Regions from separate parts of the Ruegeria sp. THAF33 genome, predicted to be linked through region 1. Evidence: riboswitches for the same ligand, from Rfam matches in the RefSeq annotation. Region 1 holds a riboswitch; each other region holds the start of a gene.
The links. Region 1 has a riboswitch for cobalamin ahead of FIU92_RS19755 (DUF4198 domain-containing protein). Riboswitches for the same ligand answer to the same signal wherever they lie in the genome.
Positions count from the first base shown of each region.

Region 2: it holds a riboswitch for cobalamin, as region 1 does, so the genes downstream of both, FIU92_RS18745 (DUF1636 domain-containing protein) here and FIU92_RS19755 (DUF4198 domain-containing protein) in region 1, are expected to answer to the same signal.
Region 3: it holds a riboswitch for cobalamin, as region 1 does, so the genes downstream of both, FIU92_RS21395 (energy-coupling factor ABC transporter permease) here and FIU92_RS19755 (DUF4198 domain-containing protein) in region 1, are expected to answer to the same signal.
Region 4: it holds a riboswitch for cobalamin, as region 1 does, so the genes downstream of both, FIU92_RS14095 (hypothetical protein) here and FIU92_RS19755 (DUF4198 domain-containing protein) in region 1, are expected to answer to the same signal.

Region 1 is NZ_CP045385.1:563,868-567,245, forward strand. Features, by position in the region: gene cbiQ (cobalt ECF transporter T component CbiQ) at 1-24, opposite strand, end outside; gene FIU92_RS19745 (cobalt ABC transporter permease) at 24-599, opposite strand; gene cbiM (cobalt transporter CbiM) at 596-1,207, opposite strand; gene FIU92_RS19755 (DUF4198 domain-containing protein) at 1,214-1,999, opposite strand; cobalamin riboswitch at 2,131-2,330, opposite strand; gene FIU92_RS19760 (ROK family transcriptional regulator) at 2,452-3,378, opposite strand, start outside.
Region 2 is NZ_CP045385.1:326,657-330,034, reverse strand. Features, by position in the region: gene FIU92_RS18755 (carbohydrate kinase) at 1-782, shown strand, start outside; gene FIU92_RS18750 (D-lyxose/D-mannose family sugar isomerase) at 878-1,567, shown strand; cobalamin riboswitch at 1,561-1,758, shown strand; gene FIU92_RS18745 (DUF1636 domain-containing protein) at 1,856-2,212, shown strand; gene FIU92_RS18740 (ABC transporter ATP-binding protein) at 2,209-2,985, shown strand; gene FIU92_RS18735 (ABC transporter substrate-binding protein) at 2,999-3,378, shown strand, end outside.
Region 3 is NZ_CP045386.1:108,108-111,485, reverse strand. Features, by position in the region: gene FIU92_RS21400 (transglutaminase-like cysteine peptidase) at 29-817, shown strand; gene FIU92_RS21395 (energy-coupling factor ABC transporter permease) at 922-1,605, opposite strand; cobalamin riboswitch at 1,681-1,894, opposite strand; gene FIU92_RS21390 (L,D-transpeptidase) at 2,110-2,772, shown strand; gene FIU92_RS23085 (hypothetical protein) at 2,814-3,086, opposite strand; gene FIU92_RS21380 (cation-translocating P-type ATPase) at 3,275-3,378, shown strand, end outside.
Region 4 is NZ_CP045384.1:2,813,870-2,817,247, forward strand. Features, by position in the region: gene rsgA (ribosome small subunit-dependent GTPase A) at 1-475, shown strand, start outside; gene FIU92_RS14090 (hypothetical protein) at 515-1,435, opposite strand; cobalamin riboswitch at 1,506-1,728, shown strand; gene FIU92_RS14095 (hypothetical protein) at 1,819-2,226, shown strand; gene FIU92_RS14100 (dual specificity protein phosphatase family protein) at 2,218-2,730, opposite strand; gene FIU92_RS14105 (DNA polymerase III subunit gamma/tau) at 2,902-3,378, shown strand, end outside.

The sequences.
Region 1 (3,378 bases):
CTTGTGCCCCAGAACGTGTGCCATCAGGACGCCAGCTTGCGGCGGGCCGCCATGTAAAAGCCCAGACCGAACAGACCAACGATGTACCCGATCCCGCCAAGGATGGTTTGCAGGTCGTTCTGTTCGCGATAAGCCGCAATCTCGCGCCTGAGCGGGCGCAATTCGTCACGTACGGCTTTGGCGATAACCTGCTGTTCTTCGGCGCTGAGAGACGCCGCCGAACCGCTGGCCTGCGCCAGAGCAGCCGAAGACGAGTCTCCGTTTTCCGCCACGGCAACGCCCATGATCCGCGCGACATCTTCGGCAGACATTGTGACTTCGGCCACATGCCCGGCGCCAAGGTCGGCAAAGAAGGTGTGCGCCACGGCCGAGGTCGGCGTGTAGACAAAGAAACCGTCCGCATCAGTGACCGATCGACCCAGCTCAGCCCCATCCGGGCCGGTGACAATGACCTCGGTGCCGCTTGCCATGTCGCCGTTGGAAAAGCCGATTTCGCCCTCGATGACGTCTCCCGACTCGAAAACGCCGGCTATGACCTTGTGCGCCAGGGCAGGCACAGGTGCGCAGCACACGGCCAATATGACAACCAGATGCTTCATGTGGCTGCTCCTCTGAAAAACAGCTCGGGCTTGACCTTGCGTGCCAACAACACGGCGAACCCGGTCAAAATCGCCTCGATGGCCATGACAGGAATATGGGCGAAGAAAACGAGCTTGGCGGCAGGCAGAAATTCATCCCCCGACAGCGCCAGGGAAAACGCGACCATGCCGGTTGTCGCTGCAATCGCAAATGCGCCGCCGACGCCCCCCCAAATCGCTCCTTGCAAAGGCGTTCCACGCGCGATCAGACGACCGAACAACATTCCGGCCACCACCGCGGGAAAGGCGATATTGACGGTGTTGATCCCCAACACCGTCAACCCGCCAAAGCCGAAAAAGACCGCCTGTAGCAAAAGCCCGACGAACAAAGCCGGGAATGCGGCCCAACCAAGCAGCAGCCCGGCCATGCCGTTGAGGATCAGATGGACCGACGACGGACCAATGGGCACGTGGATCAACGATGCCACGAAGAAACTGGCTGACAGCACGCCCGCAGTGGGGATGCGATCAAGATCCAGAGACCTGAGACCCATGGCGATCCCGCCCGCGGCGGCTATGGCGCCGCCAATTACAACCGGGTTGGAAAGGGCTCCGTCGACGATGTGCATTTGGGGTTACTCCAGATCCCAGGCACGAATCCAGATGACCGCATCCTGGCTGAGTTCTTTGCCCTCATGTTCGGTTGCCGGACCGGAACCAAGGGCGGCGAAACCCCAGTAACCGGCTTTGGGAACGCCGAACGAAAAATACCCGTTGTCGTCAGATATTGCGACCACCGCACCACCCGGCATTGGTGACACTTTCGGTGCAGAAGCGGCCGAGCTTTCCATGTCGGGTTCGGCGGCCATGTACTCGATCTCGATCTCGGCCCCCGCAACCGGCTGACCATCAGCCAGCACACGGCCCGTGAAAGTCGAACCCGCGATGATGTTGGTCGGCTTGTTCAGCGGGATAATCTCGGTCGCCAGACCCACGGGATTCATCCAGTCGGTCGGCAATTCGTTACGGTTCAGGAAGGCTTTGGTGAGCTGTTGGATATAGATGTCTTCGGATTCCTCATAATAAGGCTGAGGAACCGTCACCAGCACATAGTCGCCCGAACGTTTGACCGGGACACTGCCCTTGAACGCCGCGCCCTCGTTTTCCCCGCCGGTGAACCGGATAGGTTCCAGCGTGTCCAGCAAATCGGTCTTTTCACCGTTGTGGATCACATAGAATTCCTGCGGCTTTTCAAGATCCATGACATGGCCATTCTCGAACGGATGCCAGAAAATCAGTTTGACCGGCACATCGCCCGGTTTCTCGATCATGGTGTCGGTGGTGTATTCCAAAAGGAAATGCGCATTTGCGATGGCAGGAAGAGCCACCGCGGCAGCGGCTGCGCTGAGCAGCGTTTTCATGAACAGTCGTCCTTGTCCCGTCGCGCCAATCCCGGCGCGAAATTCGTTTTGACCACGGGACATTCAACGCCAAATTACCCTTTCAGGCATCCTGGTCCGACGCACATCCCGTCGCCGATTAGGAGTGCCCCTTATGAGGGCACATGTCCGGCAGGTATCCTGACTTGCGGGTCAAAGCGTTGGACCGGCCTTCCCGGGCAAACCCCAGTGGCGTTTCAGCCCTGCTCGCCGCTTACAGTTGCGGGTGCAGTTGCGGAATTGGGCCTGAGCCCGCACCGCATTCCCTTTTGATTCCAGAGCAAGCTCCGGAACCGGACATGCCGAGCGGCTTGCCAGACAACTCAGCCTTCCGTCAACGAAAATGTGTTACGGCCATCGAAAATAATGAGCTCGGCAGTATGCGAGAGTGAACCAGTTTGTGAAATATCCAAGGCAACAGAGTGATTTCACATCTAAGCTTCTGAAAGATACCTTTCCGACAACGGCAGGCTCGCCGCACCCAGTGAGCGTGCTTCCGGGCCCACGGTCCCTGCCAGCACGGCAGGGCGCTCGAGACCGGTCAGGTTAAGCTCAGACAGTTTGTCTTCGACCATTTCAACCAAACGCGCCTTGATGTCCTGCGGCATCCAGCCGTCAATCTTCACGCATTCGAAATCTATCAGGCTACAGGATGAGACAATCGCATAGGCAATCCCGCTCGCCGTCTGCTTCAACCAGTTTTCCAGTTGAACTTTTGGCACATCCCAACGCTGGGTCGTTTCCCAAATGGAATGCGACGTGACACCTGCCGTGGTGATTGCACGCTCGAGCACGTACAGGCTGGCCACATCGATAAGCGGCCTGACACCACCGACATCATCCGGCACAGGCAAGGGGCCGATTGCGCCCGAGTTTCCACGCCCTGAAAAGATTGCGCCATTGAGGACCACACCGCCGCCAATGAAGAAACCAATATAGAAGTACAGGAAATCCCTTGGCCCATCGGCTGGACCGAATACCAATTCCGCCCCACAAGCCGCAGTGGCGTCATTTTGCAGGAATACCGGAATATCGAGGCGCCGCGCCAGGTCAGCCTTCAGGTCTGATACGCGCCACGGGTCCATTTCTTCCTGAGGAACCTGAAGGGTCTGGGCCCAGTCCCATAGGTAGAACGGCATGGCAATCCCAAGTCCCGCAATCCTGCCTTTGGCCTCAGGCGGCATGGATGATATCATTTTGCCCAGACTCTCAGTGGAAAACTCCAATGTGGCTTTCGGCGTTGGATAGTCATAGGTTCGCCGCTCGCGCTGCCGCACATTTCCGACAAAGTCAGTCAAAACCAGCTCGGTACTGCGGCGCCCGACCTTGAGCCCAAAGAAAAACGCACCATCCGGGTTGAG
Region 2 (3,378 bases), 240 kb from region 1:
TGACAGGTTTGTCATCGGACATGTTCGGCCAGCAATTGATCGATGCGCTGAAAGCGAGCCATGTGGACACGACACATGTGATCACCTCGGACCGTCCCACCACGCTTGCCTTTGTGCAGCTCTCGGATGGACACGCGTCTTACAGCTTTGTTGATGAAAACACCGCAGGCAGGATGTTGCTGCCCGAAGACATGCCCGATCAGCTTCCAGCCGTCTCTGCCCTGTATCTCGGTGGAATCAGCCTTGCGTGTGAACCTTGCGCAGATGCATATGCCGCCCTTCTGGACCGCCACGGTTCCAACCGGGCAGTGATGCTGGACCCGAATATCCGCCCGGATTTCATCAAGGATCAAACCCGATTTCGGACGCGTTTGAACCGCATGATCTCGCGTGCGGATATCGTCAAGGTTTCAGACGAGGACCTGGACTGGATCATTCCGGGCGCTGAATCCGAATCCGCAAAAGCGTCTGTGCTGTTGCAGGCGGGTCCTTCCGTTGTCATCGTCACGCGTGGCAGTGACGGGGCGCACGGTTACCTGGCGGATGGTTCCGAAGTCTCGGTTCCTGTGAAACCCGTTGAAGTGGTCGATACGATCGGCGCAGGTGACACGTTCAACGCCGGCGTTCTGACCGAGCTCAGCCGCGCAGGGCATCTGACCAAGTCAGGTCTGCGCGGATTGACGGTTGAAAGCCTGCAAGCAGCCATGGAACTGGGCGCTGACGTCGCGGCCGTGACCGTTTCCCGAGCCGGGGCGGAGCCCCCTTGGTCGCACGAACTGTGATCTGCGGGATGGTATGATGAAACGATCCGAAATCAACCACATCAAGCCCTAGGCACAGGCGTTCATTCAATCCTTCGGCGCCGTGTTGCCACCCTTTGCGGATTGGTCGCCCGAGAAAATGCGCAGCCCTCTGGCCAAAACGATCCGCAGCCGCGGGCTGGGATATTACCGATTACGCACAAGGCCATTTCGACGAACATTACCTATTCCCGTTCACTCTACGCACTGGTTTAGACGAAGGATCTGAAATCCGGGCGTGGGATGCTCTGTGCAGAAAACTGTTGATCTCGAAAGACAATCAGCTTTCTCCGTTGCACCGGCATATTATCAAGGCAGAAGACATCATCAACCGGGGCGGCGGCGATCTCGTTCTGGAAATTCATGCGTCGGATCCAAACGGTGGCGTCGACCGCGACAACCCGGTGACGGTCCCCAGCGATGCCTGCCCTGTAACCTTGCAACCCCAAGAGTACGTGCGGCTGAAGCCGAGGCAAAGCGTAACTCTGATGCCCGGCATCTGGCACGCTTTTTGGGCCGAGCGCGGCGATTGCCTTATTGGCGAGGTATCGACCGTGAATAACGACCGCACCGACATTGGGTTTGAAAAGCCAATTCCACGGTTTTCAAAGGTCGAGAAAGATTCTCGAGCCGGATTTCCTTCTTGTACCAGACTATTGACACCGTTCGGTCCGGGCTGGCGCAGCAGGACAGCTGGCGCGGCTATTGCAATTCCATCTACCAACGCGTTCGTCTGCCGCTTGACAAGTCTGGCATTGCCGGACTAGCTGAGCGGGATGGTTCCGTAAGGGATGAAAATGGGAACACGGTGCGGCGCTGGAATGTGCCAAGTCCGTGACTGCCCCCGCAACTGTAAGCGGTGAGCGACGCCACTTCACCACTGACCCGCATGGGTTGGGAAGGTCGGCCAAGCAACGACCCGCAAGTCAGGAGACCTGCCATCGCACTATAAACCAACCCGAGGCGGGGCGTCTCGGAAGGAGGCTTGATGGCGCGTTTGCGTAATATCTGGGTATGTGCCCTCTGTCTGCGTCTGGCAAACGACGGAGATGGCTATGACCTGCTATTCTGATCACTACGTTCTGATCTGTTCAACATGTCAGGGGGCGATGTCTGCCGAGGCCGCGCAAGACGTGCTGAATGCCCGGTTGCCTGACGGTTTTGAAACCCGAATGGTGGCGTGCATGGCAGGTTGTGAACGGGCCATGACCGTCGGATTTCAGGCCCCGGGAAAAGCGCAGTACCTGTTTGGCGATATCACGACATCACACGACCTGTCCGCCCTGGTCGAATTCGCGACCCAGTTCGGCGACAGTGACGATGGCTGGACCAGCGCCTCGGACCGCCCCCCTGCCCTTTTCGCAAAGACCTTGTCGCGCATACCCGCATTGCCGTCCGGGGGGGTATCATGAGCTTTCTGGTTGCAGAGAATTTGGAGTACTACGCGCTCAATGGCGATGTCCTGTTGCAGGATGTGTCCTTTCGCCTGGAAGAAGGATCAATTCTGGCAATCGCCGGGCCGAACGGCGCCGGCAAGACCACTCTGCTGAAACTGCTGTGCGGGATCGAACGGGTTATCTTGGGTGATGTTTGGATAGAAGGCCAAAGCCTTCGGACCCTGTCCGCCCGCCAACGTGCCCGCTCCATTGCTGTGGTCGGGCAGCAGGAAATGCCTGACGGGCGGATGCGCCTGCAAGACTATGTTGCGCTGGGGCAAATCCCGATTCAGGGCGAACGTTCGATGGCTCAGCACAAGGCTGATCTGGAACGGGTTCTGACGACGACCGAGCTGTCGCATTTTGCCAACAAAACGATGGGTCAACTGTCCGGCGGAGAACGTCAGCGCGCACATATCGCGCGCGCGTTGGCCCAGAACCCGTCCTTGCTGTTTCTAGACGAGCCAACCAACCATCTGGACCCCGATGCCAAGGGGCACATGCTGTCTCTGGTTGCTGATCTGGGGGTAACGGTCGTCATGATCGTCCATGATCTGGTCATGATCCCGGAATTCGCCACCCATGTGGCGCTGATGAAAGCCACGCGTCTGACGGGGTTCGGGCCTGTTGTCGAAGTTCTGACCCCAGACCGGGTACGTGAGACATTCGGCGTGGATTATCTGTGCTTTCAGCACGAAGGCCGCATGATCCCCGCACTGGATATCCGAAAACGGAAATTGTCACAATAACAGGAACTTAAATATGATGCAGAAACTTTGGCCGGTGGTTGTTTTCGCTGGCTTGGCAGGTGGCGCGGCAGCGGAAGCCGTCACCGTGGACAATTGCGGTGAACCGCTGGTTTTTGACTCGGCGCCGGAACGCCTGGTCGTACATGACATGAACATGGCGGATATGGCCTTTGCGCTCGGCCTTCAGGACAAGATCGTGGGGCTTACCGGAATTACCGGCTGGTACAAAACAAGCCCTGATTTTGATGCTCAGCGTGGCGATATCCCAGAGCTTGCCCCCAAATACCCGACCATTGAAAACCTTGTGGCCGTCGAACCCGATCTGTTTTTTGCCGGTTGGTACTATGGCATGAAACCCGGCGGTGACGTCACGCCCGACACACTGGAACCTTT
Region 3 (3,378 bases), on a different replicon from region 1:
CTGTTAGCTATGCCGGGCTGGTGATGGCGTGGATGCTCTGATGCTGTCAACTAAGGAAGAAATACCAAAGAATCTGCAAATTTTTGCCGCTTTACCCCTAGAGGCTAAGAAGCTGTTGCAATTCCCCAAGCACATGAAGGCTTGGAATAAAACACATTGGCCGGGGAAGTTTGGATACTTTAGAGGAACGAGCATGGAGAAGGCAGATATGACAAATCCCACTTTAGTTCAGGGAGTGTTATCGAAAAACCTGCTGGGTTATCTCCCAATGGTCTGTTTTATATGCAGCTTTTTTGTGTCTGCCGCTACATTGCAAGCCTCTGAGCTTCCCTCGATCGGTCTTGACAAAAAGATTGGAGCGCCATCCGGTGCCAAATCACTGTGCAAAGACTACTCGTGGGCGTGCGCGAGCGCTCGTAGCTCTGGTCTGTCCGTGGCAAAAGAAAATCAGATCGTTAAAACGATCAACACGCGCGTCAATCGGAGAATCCGAGCAGTTTCGGATCAAAGCCAATATGGGACAAAAGAATACTGGACACTGCCGACGCAAGGGTCAGGAGATTGCGAAGACTTCGCTTTGCAAAAGAAGTTTGAACTTGTGCAGAATGGTTTGGATCCTACGAAGCTACTAATTGCGACTGTCTTGGACACCAATCGCAATGGCCATGCTGTTCTAGTCTATCGCTCGAGTGAAGGCGATTTGGTTCTGGACAATGTTACCAACAGGATCAAAACGTGGAAGGAAACGAGGTATCTTTTCCTACGAATACAGGACCCGATTCACCCTGATCGTTGGGTACAGGTTTTTAGTGGCTAAAAACAATGTGGCGCGCCCTCGAGACGCGCCACAATAATCTTTGGAGCTGCGACTACCGGTTTTTTCGCGGCAACCCAATTTTAGGACACCGCTTCAAACTTTGGTCAAGCTTTCGCAGCGTTGTACAAACGCGGAGTCACCAGACCTGTACTGTTCAAACCGCGCATCGCCTTGGCTGCCGCAAGCACTGCCAGATCAGCAATCGGCTCAATGACGATTACCAGCATATAAGCACCGCCAAAGGATAGAACCGAAGCCATGGTTTCTGCGCCGAAACCCTGGCCGTAGAAGGCCCAGAACCCAACCCATGCGACTACTCCTCCCTGATACGTCGCACTCAGCGCAAGAGCTTGGCCATATTTGAGGTCAACATATGCTGTGCCGGGAGCGATGATGCGGCTGGCCAGTGCTTGTAGCGCAAATAGCGGCACCAGCAGAGTGGTCAGGTTGATGAAGTACTGCGGAAGATCGAACGGGGCAAAAAAAACACCCTGAATCAGGAGACCAGCTGCCAATCCAAAAGCCGCGGGTGCAGCACCGAGAAGCAGAAACAGCGTCGACCCCAGGATGAAGTGGACTTCAGAGACACCAACCGGGAAATGCGGCAGGACTTCGAAGAAAAGGAAAACCCCAACGGTGGCGAGCACCGAGCGCATAGCAAAAGATGCAGGTCCATTCGCACGCAATGTGGAAAACGTTTCTTTCGCTGCGTAAGTAGCCGCACCTGCGGCGGTAACATAGGAAAGCGCGATTTTGGCACCATTCACGATGCCCGGTTCGATATGCATGTTCTTTCTCCCTACCGCCTCACCCGGCGGCTTGTCAGGTTGAATCGACCGTAAGGCCGACAGGTTCAGTCTGGGCATAGCCCGGCGCTTTACGGCAGGTCTCCTGACTCGCGGGTGCTCGCTCCGCCAACCTTCCCGGTTCCATTACGAACCAGTGGTGTCTTGGCATCGCTCTCCGCTCACAGTTGCGGGGGCAGTTACGGAATTGGCGCCATTGAAAACACCGAACCGTATTCCCTTTTAATCCTTTTGGCTTCCGCCATCAGGAACCGAAAACAATTCACCGCTACAATGGCGGCTTCGTTTCTGTCAAATGTCTTTGCGACCTAGTCCGAAGTAGACTCGACCGATGCAGGATTCACGCAACCGGCGACATGGTCCATTAGGTAAACCAAGCGTTACCTGAAACCTCTTGAAGCTCTAGCTGCTAGAGGCTTTAAGACTCGAATTTGATCGCAAAAATGCGATGCAACCACATTACACTTGTGAACCAGGACGAGACTTATGCTGACACGGCGCCATTTCATTCAATCAACCACAGCGCTATTCTCGGCGTCTGCGGCCAGTCCATTGATCGCCAAAACATGGCCAACCTCGTCGCAAAAGACCTATTGGGACAGCCAGGTCACGCCATTTGACTACGATCCAGCGACCTCAAATCCATGGGGCGTTCATGACCGTTTTTTACCACGACGTGTCGTAGCAAATGATGGTTTGGTTCCCGGTGACATCCATGTCGATGCCGTCGCGCGCTATCTTTACCATATCGAGGAAGGCGGCACAGCAATGCGCTATGGCGTAGCGATCGCGCGTGGGAACCTTTACGAGCCCGGTACCTATGCTATCCGGCGCAAGGTCGAATGGCCACATTGGACGCCAACGGCTTCAATGATCGAGCTCAACCCCGAATACGCGGAATTCCGGGATGGCATGGAACCCGGGCCAAGTAATGCTCTCGGCTCTCGAGCCCTTTATCTATACGTTGGGGATCGAGATACTTATCTCAGAATCCACGGTACACCTCAGCCCAGAAGCATCGGTGGTCGCGCAAGTTCTGGATGTGTTAGAATGATCATGGCCCATATCAATGATCTCTACCCACATGTAAAAATCGGCTCGACCGCATACGTATACTCGGCCGAAGATAGCGTCACAGCCCGCTCATAAATTTTGGGCAGCGCAGGTGGATGTCGCTGCCCTCTTTTTTATCAGGCGTCACGCGCAGCGCAGATCGGGGCGCCATTCGTTGCGCGCAGTGGAACCAGCGTCGTCTCGACAGGTCCGCTGTGCTCATACCAAAAGCAGTTATCTTCTGGCATAAGGCGCGCTGTGGCCAGATCTTGCCCCGGTTCTGCCAGCGCAACAACTGAATCCGGCAGGTTACCTGGTTCGAATGCTTTGCTTTTGCCCCCTGTGAACTGGGCTGAGCAACCGGCAGTAATCGAGACTAACGTGATGGTAATTGCGATCCGTTTCTGCATTGACTTGTTCCAAAATTTATTACGTCTTCTGCGACTAAATTGCATCCACGCGACCGGCCCGCAAGAAGGAATGAAGCATCAATATCGCGGGCAACGAACCGGATTGAAAAAAATTGAAAAAGGTATTGAAGCTCTAGTTGCTGTAGGAACTATTTGCAAAGGACCGCAGAGATTCTTGAGGTCTAACTATGTCATCCGATACCCACAACCACGACCATGACCACGAAAATAGACAAGGTCACAACGCGTGCGGCAGTAGCGGGTGTGGTGACATCGCGCCCGCCGGTCCGAT
Region 4 (3,378 bases), on a different replicon from region 1:
CGGAGCGCTGGTTGGTTCGTCGGGCGTTGGCAAGACGACACTTGCCAATACCATGACCGATCAGGATCTTGCCACCTCGGACATTCGCGAGGATGACGCAAGGGGCCGGCACACGACGACCGCACGCGCATTGCACCGGATGCGCAACGGTGGCTGGTTGATCGATACACCCGGAATGCGCGCGTTGCGCCTGGTGGACGCTCAGGACGGGATCGACGACGTTTTCTCGGACCTTGCCGAGTTGAGCCGGGACTGCCGTTTTTCGGATTGCCAGCACAGCTCCGAGCCCGGATGTGCCGTGCAAAAGGCAATAAGCCACGGTACGCTTGATCCGGCTCGATTGGACCGGTGGCGCAAGCTTCGGCGCGAAGATCAGCGCAACTCTGAGACCGTCGCGCAGTCCCGGGCGCGGGACAAAGCGTTCGGCAAGATGGTCCGTGGCGTCATGAAGGAAAAGAAACTTCGCAACCGGTGATTGTTGGACGGTGCCCGGCCCGTCCTGCGACGCGTCTGATCAAGCGATCAGTCGCGGCCAAACCGCTGCATTGCGCCGGGCAAATGCTCCGATATGACCAACCTCGGGCAACCCGAAATCGGCAGGGCTCAGCAGGTGGCGGTTGGCATCGGGGCCGTAAAGATCCGCAAGCCGCCAAACCGCTTCCGGCGGCACCATCTGGTCGTCCTCGAAGGTGAACAAATCCACGGGCGTTCCAGAATCCTTCCACTGCGCCGCAGGTAACTCATGCCCGATTTCAGGCACATAATTCAAAGGCGCGGTACACCATTTGCGCCACTGCCAATAGACCGATGCCGGCAGATCCGAGCCGAACCCGATCGCCTTTCCGGGAAGGTAGCCAAGGGCTCGGGCCAAAAGCGGGGCATGACCATACCAGAACAATCCTGCCAGACCCCGATAGGGCCATGGGTGGTCGCTTACGGTTACCAGCCCCGAACACACACAGATCATCCGGTCAATCAGATCGATATCCGGCTGCACAGGCCCCAACATCGCGCCGATCGAATGACCGATGGTCCAATGCTGCGAATCGGGAAACCGTCTGCGCATTTCCGCCCGTGCCGCGGGCATGTCGATCAAAGCCCAATCCGCCATGGTCGCACGCGAGTCTTTCAGGCGGCCAGTCAAGGAATGCCCGTAATCGCGATAGTCATAGGTCAGGCAGGCCATACCCTGCTCGGCAGCAAGCCATCGTGCGAAATGACGGTAATAATCGCGCGGCACACCCGTTGCACTGTTCAGCACGACGACGATTTCGGGCGAGGTCAGCGGGCTGTACAATCGGGCAGACAGTGTTTTCTGCCCGGAAGGAAAGCAAAACTCTTCGGTCAATACCGTTTGCTCTGTGTCCAACATGATCTCTGGCTTTGCGCTTGGTAAATCCGGTTTCAGAACCTCAACGCCCTCGACACTATGCATGAACCAACATCGTATCCAGCATGACCAAGCGTCCGGTCAAAAGATCGGCTTGACTCGATGCGTGCTCAAACGCTAGCGGTTGTGTGATGGTTTCCGGCCTCCACAAGGGGTCGGGATGAAAAGGGAACACGGTGCGGTAATGTCTGGTCATGCAGGCAACATCCAAATCCGCGACTGCCCCCGCAACTGTAAGCGGTAAGCGATGCCGAAACACCACTGGCCCCGAAGGCTGGGAAGGTTGGCAAAGCGATGACCCGCAAGTCAGGAGACCTGCCATCGGAAACGAAACCAAAACTCGGGCGGGGTGTCCGGGCAGGTCCTGACGGCATCACGATGTCCCACCTGTCCAAAATATCCTGTCCACCAAGCGCGGAGGGCGCAGGATGATCTGGAAGACAAAAACACATGAATTCAGTGCAACAGTATGTCAGCGGACGGGTAAAACCTGCCCCGCTTTGGCGCGGCTGGCGCGCTCGATATCCGAAGCCATGGCCCAGGCGACCTCGGCCACAAGTGACGATTTCGAGATTGAGGGCAGCAGTGAGCTGTCACATTGCACCGAAGGATGTCATGCAATTTTCCGCGCGCAATCAGACAGCATTCGTGTTTTTTGCGGGACGCAGCCCGAAACCGCAGTTGAGCCGCTGAACGGCTATGCCGACCTGATCTTCGGAAACACGTTCAGTGCGATGCCATCCGGCGTCGTGAATCCTCCACCCTGCGCGATGATCGAAGTTTCCACGATCCGGCCTTGGAAACCTGCTTGCGCGCCCGTGCAGATTTCAATCTGAATCCAGACTGACCTGTGCCTGGGCGCGCCGAGAGGCCCAGGCCAGTTGCGCATCCGTTTCGACGGCGCAAGGGCGCACCGCCCGCAATCGTTGCAGCGCCGTGTCCGCGCGTTCGCCGCATTCGACCATAAGCCGAAGGACAACCATACCTGACCTGCCACATCCCCCGCGGCAGTGCACCAATACGCGACCTCCGCCGGAAAGCGCGTGCCGGGCTGCGGCGCTGACGGACGGCCACGCGTCATCAATCGCTTTTGTGGGCGCTCCGAAATCTTCGATCGGCAGGTGAACCCATCGGCTGGCGCGGCTTTGAATATCGCTGCCAAATTCCTGCGCCCCGTCCTGAAGCATTTCGACATCCGTCGTCATCGAAACAACAAGCCCCGGCTGCCAGGCTGCGATCATATCCAGATCGCTGGAGTAATCTCCGCCGCGTCCGGGCATCGAGGTCAGTGCCAGCGTTCCGCCACCAACTTGCAGGGCGTAGATCACCAACTGCGACATGAATCCTGTCCTCCCCAAAGAACTCTTTACAAAAATGAGCCATTAAATCCGCTGATGCAGTTTAGTGCGAAAGCGACTCGTTTCTAAATCAAAAATCATCGCGCCCCGCTGTGGACGCGGGCAACGGTGGCCACTACGCTGTGCCCAAGCACCGAATCCCAACGAGAAGACATGACAGACAGCTCCAGCCCCGCCTATCAGGTTCTCGCCCGCAAATATCGCCCGGAAACCTTTGCCGATCTAGTGGGTCAGGATGCCATGGTGCGCACCCTAAAAAACGCGTTTGCGGCCGACCGGATCGCGCAGGCCTTCATCATGACCGGCATTCGCGGCACCGGCAAAACCACGACCGCAAGGATCATCGCCAAAGGGATGAACTGCATCGGACCCGACGGAACCGGTGGCCCCACGACCGAGCCCTGCGGTCAGTGTGAACATTGTGTCGCCATCATGGAAGGCCGCCATGTCGACGTGATGGAGATGGACGCCGCCAGCCGTACGGGCGTCAACGATATCCGCGAGATCATTGACAGTGTCCGCTATCGCGCCGCCAGCGCGCGTTACAAGATTTATATCATCGACGAGGTTCATATGCTCTCGACCAGCGCGTTCAACGCGCTGCTCAAGACGTTGGAAGAACCGCCCGCG